Regions from separate parts of the Massilia sp. LjRoot122 genome, predicted to be linked through region 4. Evidence: predicted binding sites of a transcription regulator. Region 4 holds the regulator's gene; each other region holds the start of a gene.
The links. Region 4 encodes FNR, which switches genes on or off when oxygen is low (the NO sensors DNR and NnrR bind a similar motif). Its sites were predicted from a motif close to TTGATNNNNATCAA; they were not measured.
Positions count from the first base shown of each region.

Region 1 (4,813 bases), 1.2 Mb from region 4:
CGCGGGAATGCCCCAGCGCTGCGCCGGCCTGAGGCAGGGGCGGCATGCATCGCGCCAGGCACTGGTTTGCCATGTCCGCCGTCCCGGCCCAGGCGACGGCTAGCCCATGGCGCCGCATGCACGCCGCATGTGGGCGCCTGCTTGGGACGCTCGAGCCGGAGGAGGAACGCGAATTCGGCGTGGCGCTCGACCGCATGCTGTCGGCCATGCTTCCAACCCTCGGCCTCGTGTTCGGCATTGCGGTCGTGCTGTTCAGCGCCTGGGATTACTGGATCGCTCCCGAGTGGGCCGGCGCGACCGCGCTGCTCCGCCTGTCGCTCGTGCTGGTCGGCAGCCTCGGGTATGTCTCCTGGAGTACCCGGTTCCCGGTAGCGTGGCGCGGCGGCCTGGTCTACGTGACGCACACGGGAGCGATGATCCTCAGCTCGGCGGCGCTGCCGGATGGACTGGTGTTGGCCTTGCCGGCGATAACCGGCGTAATGTTTCCCCTCGCCTTGGTCGAGCCGCGCCTGCACCGGCTTTTCCTGATGGTCCTGTTGCCGTCTCTCCTGTTTACCATCCTTGGCGCCGCGGCGCTGCAGAAGCACGTCTTTATCGGCTGCCTGCTGGTCTACCTGGTATCGCTCGTACTCATGGCAGCCATGGCGGTGTCGCAGGGGCGATGGCGCCGTGCAGCCTTTCTCACCGAACGGGCCCTTGCATTTGCCGCCCATCACGATAGCCTCAGCGGTGTTCTGGCACGAGGCTACCTGATCGAACTGGCGAACCACGACGTGGCGCTGGCAAAGCGTTATGGACGGCCTCTGACCATCTGCATGATCGACATCGACCACTTCAAGCGGGTGAACGACACGTTTGGGCACCCCGCCGGCGATGCACTGCTGTGCGAGGTCAGCCGGGTGTGTGCGGCGCAGTTGCGGGCCAGCGATTACTTTGGACGGATCGGCGGTGAAGAGTTTGTCAGTGTCATGCCGGAAACCAACGAGGAGGATGCCTATGCCTGCGCCGAGCGGATGCGCCGCGCGGTTGCCGCCATCCGGCACGACACGCCGAATGGGACGATCGGGTGCACCATCAGCATTGGCATCGCGGCCCTGCACCAGGAACACGGGGAATTCGCTACCCTGCTGGCCGCGGCCGATGCCGCCTTGTACCAGGCCAAGTCACAGGGCCGCAACCGTACTGTGCTGGCGCCGCCTCAGGCTTTCTCCTGACTGCTGCCCGGCTCACCGGGCGCAGCCGATATCAATGCTTCCAGCTGTCCGGGGGCGAGCAATTCGATGTCGCGCTTGTCCAGGGCGATCCACCGCTCGTCACGGAAACGCCCCAGCAGGCGGCTGATGCTTTCGATCGTCAATCCCAGGTAGTTGCCCATGTCGGCGCGCGACATGCGCAGGCGGAACCGTCGTCCCGAATAGCCGCGCTCGGCGTAGCGTGCGGACAGGTCGAGCAGCAGGGTGGCGAGGCGTTCGGCTCCGCTCATGTCCGTATGCAGCAGTGCCGTCTGCTCGCGCACGATCTCGTGGCTCAAGGCGGAATGAAAGCGCTGCATCAAGGATGCGGAATGATGCAGCGTTTCCTGGAATCTGTTGTAAGGGATCTCGCATACTTCGCTGTCTTCGAGCGCAATCGCGGTCGAGGAGTGCCGCCCGGCGTAGATCGCGTCGAGCCCCATGAGATCGCCGGCCATGTAGAAAGCGGTGACATGCGGATGACCCCGGTGGTCGGGCCGCGATGACTTCAGGTGGCCGAAGCGGACCGCGTAGATCATGGCAAAGGAATCGTCCTTGCGGAACAGTACCTCGTCGCGGGCCAGGCGTCGCCGGTAGCCGATCAGTTTGTCGAGCCGAAGGATGTCGCGCGCATCGGTGCCCGATGGAAGACACAGGTCGCGCGCAACGCAGCGGGAACAGCTCGCTATCGAGGGCGGCGCGACCGGCGCGCAGGGTTCGGCATGGAACGTCATGTCGTTCATATGTCCTCCCATGTGCCAGGAGCGGCTCATGGGTCAGTATCGGGCAAAGCGGCTGATCCGGCAAGGCGGATGTGGCGCCGTGCGCCCGGCCTCTCCCCGCGTAAGGCCGGCGCATGAGGTTCGCGATCTATGTTTTTTGCTAATTTTTGATTTGGATCAAATGCACTTCAAGACAACAGGCTTGCTGTCGGCTTAGAGTTGGGCAAGCTCGCCTGCAAGCGGGCAAACCGGGGAGGGCAATGGTCAAGGATTCTTTGATGCCGGGCTTGCTTTGGAGTCTCGATGATGCCTGACGTTTCAGAAACCTCTTCGCATGGCCTGGACGGCGCCGAAGCCGCGCGGCGCCTGGCGCGGGACGGCCCCAACCGGCTGCCCGACGCCGGTGGCAGGCGCTGGCAGCGGATCGCCGCCGACGCCGCACGCGAGCCGATGTACCTGCTGCTGGCAGGCGCCGCCGTTCTCTACCTGTTGCTGGGCGAGCCGCGCGAGGGCGTGTTTTTGCTCGGCATGGTTGTCCTGATGCTCTGCATGACCCTGTTCCAGGAGGGACGCACCGAACGCGCGCTGCAAGCCCTGCGCGACCTGAGTTCGCCGACCGCGCTGGTATGGCGCGACGGCAGGGCACAACGCCTTCCGGCTGGCGACCTGGTCGAAGGGGACCTGATCGAACTGTGCGAGGGTGACCGCGTACCTGCCGATGCGCTGCTGCTGGAGGCGGCCGGCCTGATGGTGGACGAATCCCTGTTGACGGGTGAATCCGTCCCCGTCGGCAAGCTGGCATCGCCGCAAGGAAGTGAGCCGGCGGCCCCGGGTGGCGCCGACCAACCATGGGCGTACTCCGGCACGCTGGTCGTGCAGGGCCACGGACTGGCGCGGGTCAGCGCCACCGGTGCGCGCAGCGAGATCGGGCGTATCGGCGCGGCGCTTGGCGCAATTGCCGCGCCGCCCGGGCGCCTGCAGCGCGAAACCGCGCGGCTGGCACGCCGCTTTGCGCTGCTGGGCGGGGCGGTGAGCGCCTTGCTGGTCGGGCTGCTGCTGGTCAGGGGCAGCGAGCTCGTGCAGGCGCTGCTTGCCGGTATCGCCTTGTCGATGTCGATGCTGCCCGAAGAGTTCCCCGTCATTCTCACGGTGTTCCCCGCCATCGGGGCGTGGCGCCTGGCGCGCAGCCAGGTGCTGACACGCCGCTTGTCCGCCATCGAAATCCTTGGCTCCACTTCGGTACTGTGCGTCGACAAGACCGGCACGCTGACCGAGAACCGCATGGCCGTGGCCCGGCTGTGGCGAGACGGTGCCGCATACGATCCCACATCGGCTGCGCCGATGCCGGCGCCGCACCAGGAGCTTCTGAGGCAGGCCTTGCGGGCCAGTCGCGCGCTGGGCAGCGATCCTATGGAGGCTGCATTCTGGCGCCTGGCAGCCGACGTCTTGCCCGACCGCGGGGCCGTACCGGACGGCTGGTCATTGCAGCATGAATACGGATTGACTCCGCAGCGGCCGGCGCTGGTGCATGTATGGGATCGTGGTGAGGGCACGGTCCAGGTGGCGGCCAAGGGCGCACCCGAAACGGTGGTGGCGCTAAGCTGCGCGGCCGCGTCCGTCCGGCAAGAGGTTCTTGCGGCAGCCGCCGAGATGGCGGCCGCCGGGCTGCGGGTGCTGGCGGTGGCCCGCTCGTCCGCCGCCCATCAACCGTGGCCGGAGGATCCCGCCGATCTGGGGCTCGACCTGCTTGGGCTGGTGGCACTGGCCGATCCCTTGCGAGCAGACATTCCCGACGCCGTAGCAGCGTGCCGGGCCGCAGGCCTGCGCATCGTGATGATCACCGGCGACCATCCCGACACCGCCCGCGCCATCGCACGCCAGGCCGGTATCGGCGCCGGCGAGACGCTGACCGGCGCCCAGATCGCGGCCCTGGATGGCGAGGCGCTGGCACGCCGGCTCGACGGCGTGGACGTGTGCGCGCGCATCGCGCCACAGCAAAAGCTGGACATCGTGCAGGCGCTGCAGCGCGGTGGCGCCGTCGTGGCCATGACGGGGGATGGCGTGAACGACGCACCGGCCCTGCGCGCTGCCAACGTCGGCGTCGCGATGGGGCGGCGCGGTACCGACGTGGCACGCGAGGCGGCCGAGTTGACCCTTCTCGATGACCGGTTCGCTTCACTGGTCGAGGCGATCGCATCCGGGCGCCGGATTTTCGGCAACATGCGCAAATCGATGTGCTATGTGATGGCGATGCACGTGCCGATCGCCGGCATGGCCCTGGTTCCGGTACTGCTGGGCTGGCCGGTCATGCTGTATCCGCTCCACATCGTCTTCCTCGAGCTGGTCATCGACCCCGCCTGTTCGCTGGCTTTCGAAAACGAGCCGCCGGAGAAGGACCTGATGCGCCGGCCTCCACGCGCGCCGGACGAATCGCTGTTCGGCCGGGCAGCCGTCGTCAGCGCGCTGGTGCAGGGCGCATGGGTACTGGGGCTTCTGGTCGCACTGTATGGATGGACCTTGTCGCACTTGCCCCAGCCGGAAGCACGTACGGTCACGTTTGCTGCACTCGTCCTGTGCAACCTGGCGCTGCTGATGTCGAACCGCCAGCGCGCTGGTGTCGGCGGCATTCTTCGGATCGCCAATCCGGTGTTCTGGGGGATTACCGTGGTCGCGCTGCTGCTGCTGGCGCTGGCGATCTACCTGCCGGCTGCCGCCGCGATGCTGCGACTGACGCCGCCGCCGCTGTCATTCCTGGCGGCCGCCGGCCTTGTTGCGGCCGCCGCACTGGCCGGACTCGAGTTGCGCAAATGGGGAAGGGATGGTCCGCGTCGTTTTTGACTTGCATCAAACACCTTCCAT
Region 1 is NZ_CAXUPB020000001.1:3,421,603-3,426,415, reverse strand. It holds gene ACSQ25_RS14900 (universal stress protein) at 1-32, shown strand, start outside; gene ACSQ25_RS14895 (GGDEF domain-containing protein) at 117-1,214, shown strand; gene ACSQ25_RS14890 (helix-turn-helix domain-containing protein) at 1,199-1,975, opposite strand; gene ACSQ25_RS14885 (cation-translocating P-type ATPase) at 2,258-4,792, shown strand.
Region 1: ACSQ25_RS14885 (cation-translocating P-type ATPase) is a predicted target of FNR. The motif match lies at 2,122-2,135, and genes of this name have one in related genera.

Region 2 (4,813 bases), 2.2 Mb from region 4:
GTTCGATCTCGCGCAGCTTGGTTTCCAGGCTCGACAGGCCGGCCGGGAAGGCGGTCGACACCGCGGCGATCGGCAGGCGGCCCTGCAGGACCTTGACGGCCGGTCCGATCATCTCGTGGTACACGCAGACGGCGCCGGTGGTGAGCGATTCCAGGCCCAGGGCCTGCATCAGGTCGGCGCGCAGCGGGCGCATGGCCTTCATGCACAGGCGCTCGACGCGGCCCGGGGTGTCGTCGCCGCCCAGGGTGGTCAGGTCCATGCACTCGACGGCGCGGATCAACCAGGCGGCCTGGTATTCCTTCTTGACGGTGCGGCGGTTGGCCAGGCTGGCGGCACGGCGGTCGGCCGCGTTGCGGTTCACCTTGACGTGCTTGACCAGGCCGAGGTCGAGGCCGACGGCGGTATTACGTTTGAAATCCAGGGGCTGGGTCATAGCAGTGCGGTTCCGTTCGAAAGTGGTTTGACGCCAAGGTGCTTGGCAAGGGTGGCGCCGATATCAGAGAAAGTGGATGCAATCGGCAGTTCCTGCGGAGCGACCTTCGGGCCGAAGAAGATCATCGGGATATGCTCGCGGGTGTGGTCCGAGCCCGGCGCGGTCGGGTCGCAGCCGTGGTCGGCGGTGATGACGACCAGGTCGCCATCCTGCAGCTTGGCCATGAACTCCGGCAGGCGCGCGTCCAGCTCGTGCAGTGCATTGGAATAGCCGGCGACGTCGCGGCGGTGGCCGAAGTGCATGTCGAAGTCGACGAAGTTCACGAAAGTGAGCGACTTCGAAGGCGCGGTATCGGCCACTTCGACCAGGCGGTCGAACAGGGCCATGTTGTCGGCGCCCTTGATCAGCTGGGTCACGCCCTGGGCCGCGAAGATGTCGCTGATCTTGCCCAGTGCGATGACTTCGCCGCCCGCGTCCTTGACGTGGTCGAGCAGGGTCGGCGCGGTTGGCGGCACGGCGTAGTCGTGGCGATTGGCCGTGCGCTTGTACTTGCCATTCTCGCCCAGGAAGGGACGCGCGATCACGCGGCCGATGTTGTAGGGCTTGACCAGCTCATACGCCGCTTCGCAGACTTCGTACAGGCGCTCGAGGCCGAAGTGCTCTTCGTGCGCGGCGATCTGCAGCACCGAGTCGGCCGAGGTGTACAGGATCGGCTTGCCGCTGGCGACGTGCTCGTCGCCCAGCTCGTCGATGATGGTGGTGCCGGAGGCGTGGCAGTTGCCGAGCCAGCCGGGAACGCCGGTCAGCTCCTGCAGCTTGTCGGTGAGTTCTTTCGGGAAGGACGGCACGGTCTTCGGGAAGTAGCCCCAGTCGAACAGCACCGGCACGCCAGCGATTTCCCAGTGGCCGCTCTGCGTGTCCTTGCCGGTCGACTGCTCGCGCGCGACGCCCCAGGCGCCGCTGAAGCCGTCGCGCTGGCCGAAGCCCGCGGCCCATTCGCCGCTGGCCTTGTGCGCGGCGGCCGCCAGGCCGAGGCGCTCGAGGTTGGGCAGCGCCATCGGCTTGCCCTCTTTCGCTGCCCATGCGGCGATGTGGCCGAAGGTGTTGGCGCCTGCGTCGCCGTACTTGTCGGCATCGGGCAAGGCGCCCAGGCCGAACGAGTCAAGCAGGAGGATGAATGCGCGTGACATGGAATCTCGCTAGTTGATTAAGCGGCGCTGCGCGGGGTGGCGCCCAGGCGCTCGATGAAGGAATGGATCAGGGTGACCAGATCCTTGGCCGCGACCGCGGCGTACTTCAGGGTCTGCTCGTGCGACAGCGGGAACGGGGTCAGGCCTTCGGCCAGGTTGGTGATGGCCGAGATGCCGGCGACCTTCAGGCCGCAGTGGCGTGCCGAGATCACTTCCGGCACCACCGACATGCCGACCACGTCGGCGCCGAGCGCCTTGAAGGCGCGGATTTCGGCGGCGGTTTCGAAGTTCGGGCCCGGGCAGGCCAGGTACACGCCTTCGTTCAGGGTGATGCCCTTGCTTGCCGCGGTTTCCTTGATCATGGCGCGCAGTTCGGCGTCATAGGCATTGGCCATGCTGAAGAAGCGCGGGCCGAAGCGGTCGTCGTTCGGGCCGGCCATCGGGCTGCCCGGCAGCAGGTTGATGTGGTCGCTCAGGACCACGACGCTGCCCGCGTCCACTTCGGGACGCAGCGAGCCGGCGGCATTGGTCACCAGCAGCATCTCGCAGCCGATCAGCTTGAAGGTGCGCACGGCGGAGGTCATCACGGCCGCGCCATAGCCTTCGTAGAAGTGGCCGCGGCCCTTCATGCACACCACCGGCACGCCGGCCAGGGTACCCAGCACCAGTTCGCCCGCGTGGCCGTGCACGGTGCTGATCGGGAAGCCCGGCAGGTCGGCGTAGCTGATCGAGACCGCGTCAAGCATCTGCTCGGCCAGCACACCCAGGCCCGAGCCCAGGATCAGTGCGGCGCGCGGCGCGAAACCGGGTTTGCGGGCCTTGATGACTTCTGCTGCTTCAAATGGGGTGTTGCTGAACATGGTCGTCCTTGTGTACGAATCGGGGGAGTGGTGAGAAGGCTGGCAGGATTGTTGCTACAGAAGAGTGCACATATCAGCCGGAATATTATAACTATGCATGAGGGCCAATATGTATGGCAAATACCATTTTTCTTGGCGATTTATTGGTTTATAAAATAAATCAAACGGTGTATTGTTGACATGCGGATACAGCATCCGGATATGCTTTGACACCCGTCAAACATTTGTCTAGTATCGATGAACAATTGTTTAAACCAAGACCAACGACCGTGACCGAGCTGCCCAAGAAAGAACAGTTGTACGAGCTGATCCGCGCGAATCCCTTCATTTCGCAGCAGGACCTTGCGACCCAGCTGGGGCTGTCGCGCTCGGCCGTGGCCAACTACATCGCCACCCTGGTGCGCGAACGCCGCATCCTGGGGCGCGCCTACGTGCTGCCGGACCAGCGCCCGGTCCTGTGCATCGGCGCTTCCAACCTCGACCGCAAGCTGCGCAGCATCAGGAAACTCGCGCTCGGCACCTCGAATCCGGCCACCCAGGATGAATCCTTCGGCGGCGTGGCCCGCAACATCGCCGAGAACCTGGCGCGCCTGGGGGCGCCGGTGGCGCTGATCACGGCGGTCGGCAACGACGCTTCGGGCCGCGCCCTGCTGGCCCACGCCGAAGACGCCGGCATCGACACCCGCGGCGCCCTGCGCCTGGACGGCGTCAGCAGCGGCACCTATACCGCGGTGCTCGACCAGGACGGCGAGATGGTGGTGGCACTGGCCGACATGGCCCTCAACGACAGCCTGAGCCCGGCCTTCCTGGCGACGCGCCAGCAGCAGCGCGCCAGCGCCGCGCTGGTCGTCGCCGACCTGAATCTCCCGCTCGACAGCATCGCCGCCCTGCTCGCCGACACGGCGCGCGACGGTCTTGCGCTGGTGCTGGTGGCCGTGTCCGAACCAAAGATGGCGCGCCTGCCCGAGAACCTGTCCGGCCTGCGCCTCCTGATCCTGAACGAAGGCGAACTGGCGACCCGCGTCGGCCGTGCGCTGGACGGCGACGCCGCCATCGGCGCGGCCTGCCTCGAACTGCAGCGCCAGGGCGTGCAGGACCTGATCGTCACGCGCGGCGCCTGCGGCGTCATGTATACCTCCCCCGGCGGGGTGATGCGCCTGGACGCGCCGGCGGTCAATGTCGTCGACGTCACCGGCGCGGGCGATGCCTTCGCCGCCGCCGTGTGCTGGTCGCTGCACAGCGGCGAGACCGATCTCGGCCTGGCCTGCCGCCGCGGCCTGCAATTGTCCGCCATGACCATCGAGTGCGAGCAGACCGTCTGCCCGGCGCTCGAACCCGGCCATTTCGATGCCACCCCTCTTGATACCGTATTGGACTGAGCATGCAATCCTTCCTCCTGTTCTCGCCCGAAGTGGCGGCCGCGCGCGCTGCCGGCAAACCCGTCGTCGCGCTCGAATCGACCATCATCTCGCACGGCATGCCCTACCCGCAGAACGTGCAGACCGCGCGTGAAGTCGAACAGCTCATCCGCGACGCCGGCGCCGTGCCGGCCACCATCGCCATCATCGGCGGCAAGATCTGCGTCGGCCTGTCCGACGAGCAGCTCGAGCTGCTCGGCTCCTCGCCAGACGCGATGAAGGTCAGCCGCCGCGACCTGGCCTACGTGCTGTCGCAACAGCGCCTGGGCGCCACCACCGTGGCCGCGACCATGATCTGCGCCCGGCTGGCCGGCATCGAGGTCTTCGTCACCGGCGGCATCGGCGGCGTGCACCGCGGCGCCGAGACCAGCTTCGACATCTCGGCCGACCTGCAGGAACTCGCCCAGACCAGCGTGGCCGTGGTCTGCGCCGGCGTGAAGTCCATCCTCGACATCGGCCTGACCCTCGAATACCTGGAGACCCAGGGCGTGCCGGTGGTGAGCGTCGGCCAGCCCGGCTTCCCGGCCTTCTTCACCCGCGAGAGCGGCTTCAATGCCGACTTCCAGCTCGATACGCCCGAAGAACAGGCGGCCTTCATCCGCACCAAGTGGCAGCTCGGCCTGGCGGGCGGCGTGGTGGTCAGCAATCCGGTGCCGGCGGAATCCGCCATGCCGGGCGAGGAAATCGACGCCATCATCGCCCAGGCGCTGGGCGAAGCGGAGGCGCAGGGCGTGAAAGGCAAGGCGGTGACGCCCTTCCTGCTGGCGCGCATCAAGGAGCTCACGCAGGGCCGCAGCCTGGCAACCAACATCGCGCTGGTCAAGCACAACGCGCTGGTCGGCGCGCGCCTGGCCGTGGCCCTGAACGGCTGACCCGCGCACGATGTCGATCGACCTGAAACAGCTGCGCTAC
Region 2 is NZ_CAXUPB020000001.1:4,459,931-4,464,743, forward strand. It holds gene deoC (deoxyribose-phosphate aldolase) at 1-433, opposite strand, end outside; gene ACSQ25_RS19495 (phosphopentomutase) at 430-1,623, opposite strand; gene xapA (xanthosine phosphorylase) at 1,641-2,483, opposite strand; gene ACSQ25_RS19505 (carbohydrate kinase) at 2,753-3,862, shown strand; gene ACSQ25_RS19510 (pseudouridine-5'-phosphate glycosidase) at 3,865-4,773, shown strand; gene ACSQ25_RS19515 (LysR family transcriptional regulator) at 4,784-4,813, shown strand, end outside.
Region 2: ACSQ25_RS19505 (carbohydrate kinase) is a predicted target of FNR. The motif match lies at 2,690-2,703, and genes of this name have one in related genera.

Region 3 (4,813 bases), 1.2 Mb from region 4:
ACCGCAAGCCGGTGCCGGTCCCCGGTCCGGGAGAGGCCCTGGTCAGGGTGACGATGACGACGATTTGCGGGACCGACGTGCATATCCTGAAGGGTGAGTATCCGGTTGTGCCGGGACTGACCATCGGCCATGAACCGGTCGGCGTCATTGCCGAACTCGGTGCGGGGGTAGAGGGCTACGAAGTCGGGCAGCGAGTGGTAGTCGGCGCGATTACTCCTTGCGGACAATGTCATTCCTGCCTGGAGGCACATCAATCGCAATGTGGTGGCCATGCCATGGGAGGGTGGCGGTTCGGGAACACGATCGATGGCTGCCAGGCGGAATTTGTACGGGTACCGTTTGCTATGGCCAACCTGGCGCCGATACCGGATGAGCTGAGTGACGAACAGGTACTGATGTGTCCCGATATCATGAGCACCGGTTTCGGCGGCGCAGAGAATGGCGCGATTCGGATCGGCGACACCGTGGCTGTCTTCGCCCAAGGTCCGATCGGCCTGTGCGCCACAGCTGGTGCGCGTCTGCGCGGCGCCAGCCGGATCATTGCGATCGACACCGTACCCGCTCGTCTCGAGATGGCCAAGCGCCTGGGCGCCGACCATGTCGTCGATTTCCGCACGACCGATCCGGTGCAGGTGATCCTCGACTATACCGACGGTCAAGGCGCCGATGTTACGATCGAAGCACTGGGTACCCAACAGACCTTCGAAAGTTGTCTGCGCGCCCTGCGTCCGGGCGGCACGCTTTCGAGCCTGGGTGTCTATTCTGGCAAGTTGCACTTGCCGCTCGATGCGTTCGCTGCGGGGCTAGGCGACCATAAGCTCGTCACCACGTTGTGCCCTGGCGGCAAGCACCGGATGCGTCGTCTCATAAACATCGTGGCATCGGGAAGAATCGATCTGCGGCCTCTGGTGACCCATCGCTTCCCGCTCGAGAAGATTGAAGAAGCCTACGAGCTGTTCGCTAACCAGCGCGACGGTGTACTGAAGGTGGCGATCTTGCCCTGATAGAAATCTGGCATAAGCTCGGTGCATGTCAAAATGTCGTTCATGCGTCAGCCTCGCAGCGACAGAAGTTCATGCCAGATGGGCTTCCGGGAAATCTGGTGGCGCTGCATCCCGTGGGTCACGCAACAACAAAACCGGAATTGCAGAGTTTGCGAGGACGTGCTGCGCGACGCTGCCGGCAAAGAGCTTGTTTGCGTCGTTGGGTCCGTGCGTTCCCATGACAATCAGGTCACAGCCGTACTCTTCCGCCACCCGAATGATCTCTGGACCTGGCGCAGAAGACAGCGGAGTAAGCGCCTCACAATCCACGTGGCTGGCCTGAGCAATGCGCGCTACCGTGTCGACATGAGCGCGAGCAGCTTTACGAGCGCGTATCAACTCCGCCTGCGCATCGGGCACTTCTGCGGCTTCGTCCCGCATTGAGAAATACGGTTGCGCAACCGACACCGCGACGATGCGCCCTGCGCCGGAGCGTGCGAGCTCGATGCCCATTTGTGCAGCCCGGACCGCCAAGTCCGAGCCATCGGTAGCAATGCAAATTCGTTCGAGGAACATGATTGTCAATCAGTGGCTAAGCAGAGCACAGCATTACCATTTCGCGCACACAGCGGTTTGACCATTGTCAAAAACGAAGCAGATTCTGCGTGGCGGAATGGTGGCGCCTTTTGCGGTCAGAAGCGGACCTCAGCGGTCCACACTAAGCCAAATAGAGACCGGTCAATAAGTTATTTGATCTGACTCAAAAATAGATGAAGTTTGATAGGAGACTACGCAAAATACCGAATGGCCGAAGCCCGCGAGCGCGGGACCGCAGTAAGATTGTCGAACCCACTTGCTGCATGCCGCCGCTGGACAGCACCGGGCACCACGGCGCCTGCAATCGACGCCAAAAGTGAAAGCCCGTCCGTTGCGGCGGCCTGATGCACAGATGATGGAGGACGCAGCATGCGACGATTTTTTCCTGCCTTGGCAGTTGCTGTGCTCGCACTGCCACACATGGCGGCAACGGCAGCACCCGCATATGTTCCGTACACGGTCGTCAGCGGGAAATATGCTTCAGCAGTTGCCTTGAACGACAAGGCACACTATGCAGTGAACAGTTCTCCACCCGATGTACCGTTTCAGGTCGCATCCATTTCGGATGGACTGTCCAGCTTCAATATTGGACACATAGGCGGTTCCACGACGCGCATCCGTTCGCTCAACAATCATGGCGATGCCGTGGGAGAGGGCACGACGCACGAGGGCGCCCTCCAGTCCTTTCTTTATTCCGATGGGCAGATGCGCAACCTGACGGTGGCCTACGGGCTTCGCGCGGCTTCTGCGATAAACGACGCCGGAACCATCACCGGGCAAAGCGCAGACAACCGTGCAATGACGATCAGGGACGGTAAGGCCGAGGTCTTCGGCCCTCCGAATAGTACGGCGGACGCCATCAACGACAGGGATGACGTGCTGGTCGGCTATGCGCCGGAAGGCTTCGGTACCCGTACCGCGATATACAGTCGTGTCCTCGGAACACTGGAGCTCCTTCCATTGCTCGGCGGCCCGCACTTGGTCGGGACCGCTATCAGCAACGACGGCTGGGCGACCGGATATGGCTTTACCGGCGATAATCGGGTACATGCCTTCCTGTACGATGGAGCAGGGATGCTCGACCTGACCCCATCGGCCGGGAGTAGCACTGCCTACGACATCAATAACTTGAATCATATCGTCGGCAGCATGGACAATCGGGCCTTCTGGTACGGCGGTGGCGTCCTCGTTGACCTGAATACACTCATCGATCCGGAAGCGGATATCCTGCTCACGGCGGCCATCGCCATCAATGACCATGATCAAATCCTCGCGAAAGGATGTGACCGGGCAGGTGTATTTTGCTATGACACCGTCTTATTGAACAGTGTCACTGCAATCCCGGAGCCAGAGACGTACCTGATGCTGGTAGCTGGTCTGGCATTTCTGGCCGCGCGAAGACTGGCCGCCATCGTTCGGTGGCACCGATTGTCGTCATGATACGCGCGCATCTGGACAAGCCGGAGACCTTCATGTCCATCTCTATCAAACGCAACTGTCTGCTGTTGCTGGCGCTACCGGGCATTGCCTTGGCCGATCCGATGCCGGTGACAACGCATTCGGTCGGCACCAGCCATATCGATAACACCGTCCTGAGCGTGCTCGGTCTCGCCAATCTGACCACGACCACGCCGCTGCCCTTTGAGTTGACGCTCACTTCGACATTCGACCCTGATACGATTCCGTCGTTCTGGGCTTTCAATGATGGTGGTGAGGTCACGATTGACTTTCGCATAGGTAGCCAGGCCTACCGCTACGCAGGCAGCGCTACCAGTTCTGTGAATGTCTATAACCAGTCCCCCACTACCTACGCATATAGCCATTACATCTGGTTCGACAAGCAAGGCCCGTCCGAGGCAAGCTATACGGTCCGCTTCTCACATACCCTGTATTACCTGCCGGGTAGTCTTGGACTCAGCGACCCGCTTATGCCATTTCGCGCTGACGAGAAGGATGGCCTATACGGTTATTACACCATTGACGCGGTTCCAACCGATCCTGATGTGCCACTCAGTTGGCAGATGTCATCGTCCAACACCAATGCTGCACTCTCTGTACAGGTTGGAGTCGTGCCGGAACCTGCATCGTTCGCCCTGCTGGCGGCGGGTCTTTTGACCCTCGGTTTGCGCCGGATTTCGGGGTGACTGGTTGTAGCAGCGCGACTGGCACCAACCCAGCGTTGTGACGCTCGCCGTTTAGTATCGAAGCCTTGCGCATTTCCGCAGGCATTGGCTCATCTCCTTTTCGAGCATGGGAGAAGCCGTCGCTTGGGGTAAGGCTTACTCGATAGAGACCTCGTTGACAAGTTTTTCGCCGCGTTCGAAGGCGCTTATGCTGTCGATCGTCGTCTGCATGATCTGCCCGATCGCTTCGACCGTAAAGAAGGCCTGGTGGCCGGTGACGATCACGTTTGGGAAGGACACGAGGCGTTGGATAACGTCGTCGCAAATAATCTTCGAGGACAGGTCCTGGAAGAACAGGCTGGCTTCCTGTTCGTAGACGTCGATCGCCAGCCCGCCGAGCTGCCCGCTCTTGAGCGCAGCAATGGCGGCCTCGGTATCGACCAGGCCACCCCTGCTGGTGTTGATAAGGATGCAGCCGCGCTTCGCGCGGGCAAGGCTGTTCGCATTCACGATGTATTTGGTCGCGTCGGTGAGCGGGCAGTGCAGGGAGACCACGTCGCTTGACGACAGCAGTTCGTCAACCGGCACATAGCGCGCGCCGGCCGCTTCGAAGGTGGAATTGGGATGCGGGTCATGGCCGAGGACTGTGCAGCCGAAGCCCGTCATGATCCTGGCGAAAATGCTGCCGATCTTGCCGGTGCCGATGACTCCGACCGTCCTGCCGTGCAGGTCGACCCCCATCAGGCCGTCCAAGTCAAAATTGCCGTCGCGAGTACGGGCGCTGGCGCGGGCGATCTTGCGGTTTACCGCCAGCAGCAGGCCGACAGCGAATTCAGCCACGGAATAGGGCGAGTAATCGGTGACGCGTACCACGGCAATGCCGTGCCGTGCCGCCGCCGCGATATCAATCTGGTTGTAGCCGGTGGAGCGCGTTGCCACCATGCGGGTGCCTTGCTTCGCCAGTATATCCAACACCTCGGCATCGACACTGTCGTTGACGAAGACGCAAACAGCTTCGCATCCCTCGGCCAATACCGCACTGGCCGTTGTGAGGCGATCGTCGAAGAAGCGCAGTTCGTGGCCCGCGCGCTCGTTGGCCCGCGCCAGCAT
Region 3 is NZ_CAXUPB020000001.1:3,415,347-3,420,159, reverse strand. It holds gene ACSQ25_RS14870 (NAD(P)-dependent alcohol dehydrogenase) at 1-1,004, shown strand, start outside; gene ACSQ25_RS14865 (universal stress protein) at 1,074-1,559, opposite strand; gene ACSQ25_RS14860 (PEP-CTERM sorting domain-containing protein) at 1,950-3,020, shown strand; gene ACSQ25_RS14855 (PEP-CTERM sorting domain-containing protein) at 3,053-3,724, shown strand; gene ACSQ25_RS14850 (2-hydroxyacid dehydrogenase) at 3,860-4,813, opposite strand, start outside.
Region 3: ACSQ25_RS14865 (universal stress protein) is a predicted target of FNR. The motif match lies at 1,734-1,747, and genes of this name have one in related genera.

Region 4 (4,813 bases):
GGCCCAGGCCCACCATCAGGCGGAAGCTCCAGAACACGATCAGCGAATTGGGCCGGTCTTCGCGCGGAAAGTCCTTCAGCCCCGGGAACTGCCCGTTCCAGCTGTGGGTCAGGATCAGGCTGCCCAGGTGCGGGATGCCGACCGCATACTTCGTCTTTTCCTCTTCCATGTCCGGCACGCCGAACAGCAGCAGCGGGATCGCCTTGTCGCCCTCGTTCTGCCAATGCCCTTCCATCGCCGCCAGCTTGGCCGGCTGGTGCTTCAGGGTATTCAGGCCGTGGAAGTCGCCCACCACCGCCTGGATCGGCGCGACCAGCAGGATCATCCACATCGCCATCGACAGCATCTTGCGCACCGCCGGGTTGTCGCGCCCGCGCAGCAGCTGCCAGGCCCCCGAGGCGCCGACGATCAGCGCCGTGGTGAGGTAGGCGGCGATCACCATGTGCAGCAGGCGGTAGGGAAAGGAGGGGTTGAACACGATCGCCAGCCAGTCGGCCGGCACCATGCGTCCGCCTTCGATGGCATAGCCCTGCGGGGTCTGCATCCAGCTGTTGGCGGCCAGGATCCAGGTGGCCGAGATCAGGGTGCCGACCGCCACCGCGCAGGTGGAGGCGAAGTGCAGGCCCGGACCGACGCGGGTCCAGCCGAACAGCATCACGCCCAGGAAACCGGCCTCGAGGAAGAAGGCGGTCAGCACCTCGTAGGACAGGATCGGCCCCATGATGCTGCCGGCGAATTCGGACAGGTAGCTCCAGTTGGTGCCGATCTGGTAGGCCATCACGATGCCGGACACCACCCCCATGCCGAAGGTGACGGCGAAGATCTTGAGCCAGTAGTGGTAGAGGTCGACGTAGACCTGGCGCTTGGTCCGCAGCCAGCACAGCTCGAGGACGGCCAGGTAGCTTGCCATGCCGATTGTGATTGCCGGAAACAAGATGTGGAAGGACATCGTGAACGCGAATTGCACGCGCGCCAGATCCAAAGCGGACAAACCGAACATGCGGCCTCCTTTTGCTCGTCGACCTCCGTTGTGGTGTCCAGAATCTAGCATGCGGCGTGGGTGCGCACGCTTGGCGGTGTCGAATTGATACGCGATGCGGTCTTTCCAGCTCGAACGTTTCTCTCCGTCAGAAAACCAGAGGTCACTGATCCATATTAATGACGTGTCAGATCGGTCCAGCCGGCCCGAACCACTCGTCTATATTGGCTGACGATTCGCCCCCCCCGATCATCCATCCCTGAGCACACGAGGAGAACGACATGGCACCAAATGACCGTCTTGACCCCGAGGCCCTGGTCCTCGACCGGCCCCGTACCCCGGACCAGCCTGCCGGTTCCTCGGACCTCCGCGGCCCCTGGGCCGAAGCCGAGGCCCAGGTCGAGGAAGGCGGGCTGCAGCCCGCCCTGAGCGGAACGGGTTTCACCTACCGGCACGACTGGGGGGCGCGGCGCGGCGAATGGCTGCTGCGGCTCAACTGGAATGCCATCCAGCCCGGTTCGCGGGTGTTCGTGGCGATCGGCGAAGGCGTGCCGGGCGGGCCGCCGGCCGGCAAGTTCATCGGTGCGGCGCGCTACACGGTGCACAACGTGGCCCCGCGCTGGAACGGCGTCGACGTCTGGATCAACATCGAGTGGAGCTCGGACATCTCGCTCTACGTCGACTACCTGATCGTCAACCCGCCCGTGGCGCCCCCGGCCCCGCGCACGGTCGCGGTCACGGTGCACCGCCACAGCAGCGTTGCCCTGAGCGAAGCCGACGCCGACCGGATCCTGGCCGACATGGGCACGATCCTCCAGAACGACGACACCGGACCGGACGTCGCGACCCCGGTCCGCTTCGTGCGCAACGGCGAGGTCAGGGTGCTGCCGGCGACGGTCCCGGGAACCATCCAGACCTCGGCCGACCTCACCGCGCTGCTGAGCGCGGGCAGCGGGATCAAGATCGTGCAGGCGATCCGCTGGTGCGGTGGCCCCGGCGACAGCATCATCGGCTGCGCCCCGGTCGGCAGCGCCTCGGTCAACGTGGCAGCGGTGCGCTTCACCGCCAACCAGGAAGGCCTCATCTGGGTGCACGAATACGGCCACAACTGCGGCCTCGGCCACCGCACCGACGACCCGCGCGCGGTCATGTACCCGTCCGTCGGCACCGACCACAATGTGGTCAATGCCGCGGAGTCGGCAGCCTACCTGGCGGGCCCGCTCACCATCACCGACAATGTCATGCCCGCCGGCGGCTGCTCCTGCGGCGCGGGCGGCCTGCAGCTACCCGCCGACGTGCGCGACTTCGTGTCCCGGCACTGGGTCGAGGGCGTGCCCTGGGAGCTGGCCTCGCAATACGGCGAGAAGGACGCCCGCCTGCTGCTGGACTGGCTGGTGCAGGAACCCCAACAGCACGAGGAGTTCCTGACCCAGATCGTGGCCACCCTCGGCTACATCGGCAGCGAGATCGCGGTCCAGCCGCTGATCGACTTCGTCCAGGGACCCGGCACTGGCCGGGCGGTATTCAATGCGAAGAACACCGCCCTGCTCCGGCTGGGTGACCTGGCCAACCGCTCCGGCAGCCAGGCCGCGCTCGACTTCCTGGTGCGGGTCGCGGGCGACATGGGCCTGGCCCGCGCGCTGGCGGCACCCCAGGCATCCGCCGAGGCGGCCGAGGCGGCCAAGGGCCGGGACGTGGTGGCGCCGACCCTCGACACCCTGGCGGCCGAGCTGGCCGTGGCCGCGACCTTCGGGCTGGCGCTGGCCGGCACGGCGCAGTCGCAGCAGACCGTCGAAGCGCTCAGGGGGGATGCCGACGCCTTCGCCACCGTGAACCAGGCGGCGCTGGAGGCGGCCGGGATCGCCTCGACGGTGCGCGCCAAGGGCCGGCACGCGTACTACAAGATGAAGGCGGAACACCGGCATCAGCTGTAATCGACCTGCCCTCTGGAAAATGAAAACCGGGATGCAGACCAGCCGTCTATAATGGCTGCGTCAGCATTTCGGTTTTTTTTCGCCATGAACCAACCCATGTCGCTTCCGGGCGAAGCGCCGGTCAGCATCCAGGCCCTCAAGACCAGCTGCGGCGCCTGCAGCATGCACCAGCTGTGCCTGCCGATGGGGCTCGAGGATGCCGACATCAACCGCCTCGACCAGATCATCGGCCGCCGCCGCCGCCTCGCGCGCGACGAGCGCCTGTACGCCATGGGCGAGCCCTTCCGCAACCTGTACGCGGTGCGCTTCGGGCATTTCAAGACCTACCAGGTGAACGCGGCCGGAGAAGCCCAGATCACGGGTTTCCAGATGGCCGGCGAACTGCTGGGCATGGACGCGATCAGCGGTACCCACCATTGCGACGCCGTGGCGCTCGAGGACAGCGAGGTCTGCGAGATCCCCTTCACGCGCCTGGAAGAGCTGTTCGGCCAGGTGCCGGCCCTGCTGCGCCACTTCCACCGCATCATGAGCCAGGAAATCACGCGCGAGCAGAACGTCATGCTGCTGCTCGGCAATATGCGGGCGGAGCAGCGCTTCGCGGTGTTCCTGGTCAACCTGTCGGCCCGTTATGCCGCACGCGGCTATTCGCCGAACAGTTTCCAGCTGCGCATGTCGCGCGAAGACATCGGCAACTACCTCGGCCTGACCATCGAAAGCATCAGCCGCCTGCTGTCGCGCTTCAAGAAGCAGGGCTGGCTGCAGGTCGACAAGCGCGAAGTCACCCTGCTCGACCCGGTCAAGCTCAAGGCGCTGGCGGCCGGTACCGACGTCTGCAGCCCGATGGGCTAGTGTTGCCGAGATGGCCGCGCCCCTGCTCGACCTGCACCTGCGCAGCTATGGCGAGACGCGCTTCTCGGACCGCCATGCCTACGCCCAGCTGGTGCTGCCCGTCAGCGGCGAGGTCGCGCTCGAGATCGAAGGACGCCAGGGACGGCTCGATCCGCTGCATGCCGCGCTGGTGGCGCCCGGCGCCTGGCATTCGCAGTGCAGCCCCGTCGCCAACCAATCCCTGATCCTCGACGTGGGCGCGGCCAGCTTCGAACAGGGACCGTGGCAGCGGCTGCTGGAGCGCCCCTTCACCGCCATCGGTCCCGCTGCCCGCAAGCTGGTCGAATTCATGGGCATCATGGCCGCCACCCAGCCGCCTGCCCCATCGGTGCTGCAGGGCTGGACGCCGCTGCTGCTCGACACCCTCACGCTGGGAACACCGCGGCCGGCATCGCGCCTGGCCGCCCTGCTCGCCCGCATCGAGGCCGAACCCGGCCTACCCTGGACCACCGAGGAGATGGCGCGCACGGTGGGCGTCAGCACCAGCCGCCTGCACGCCCTGTTCCGCCTCGAACACGACACCACGCCCCATGACTGGCTGCTGGCCTGCCGGCTGCGGCGCGCCTGCGAGTGGCTGGCCGGTACCGGGCAAGCAGTGGCCGCGATCGCGCTGGCCGCCGGGTTCTCGGAGCAGAGCGCCCTGACCCGCGCGATGCGCCGGGCGATGGACACCACGCCGGCCGCCTATCGGCGCCGACATCGAGAGAACCCGTCAAAACCGCAGTAGCGACGGTCAAGAAACGCGCAGAGGCTCCATCGACAATCTCCGTTCAAAGGAGATCACTCGATGTTTACGCAGATTCAAACCAGCTCCGGCAGTTCGCAACTCGGCATCGGCGCCGGCATCGCCGCCGGCGCCTTCTGGGGCCTGGTCTTCCTCGCGCCCGTGTTGACGCCCGGCTTTTCGCCCCTGCAGCTGTCGGCCGGCCGCTACCTCGCCTACGGCATCGTCGCTGCGGTTCTGATCGCACCCGCCTGGAGGCGCCTCAGGCGCAGCCTGGGCTGGCGCGAC
Region 4 is NZ_CAXUPB020000001.1:2,209,977-2,214,789, reverse strand. It holds gene ACSQ25_RS09750 (cytochrome ubiquinol oxidase subunit I) at 1-1,000, opposite strand, end outside; gene ACSQ25_RS09745 (hypothetical protein) at 1,261-2,913, shown strand; gene fnr (fumarate/nitrate reduction transcriptional regulator Fnr) at 3,010-3,762, shown strand; gene ACSQ25_RS09735 (helix-turn-helix domain-containing protein) at 3,773-4,528, shown strand; gene ACSQ25_RS09730 (DMT family transporter) at 4,589-4,813, shown strand, end outside.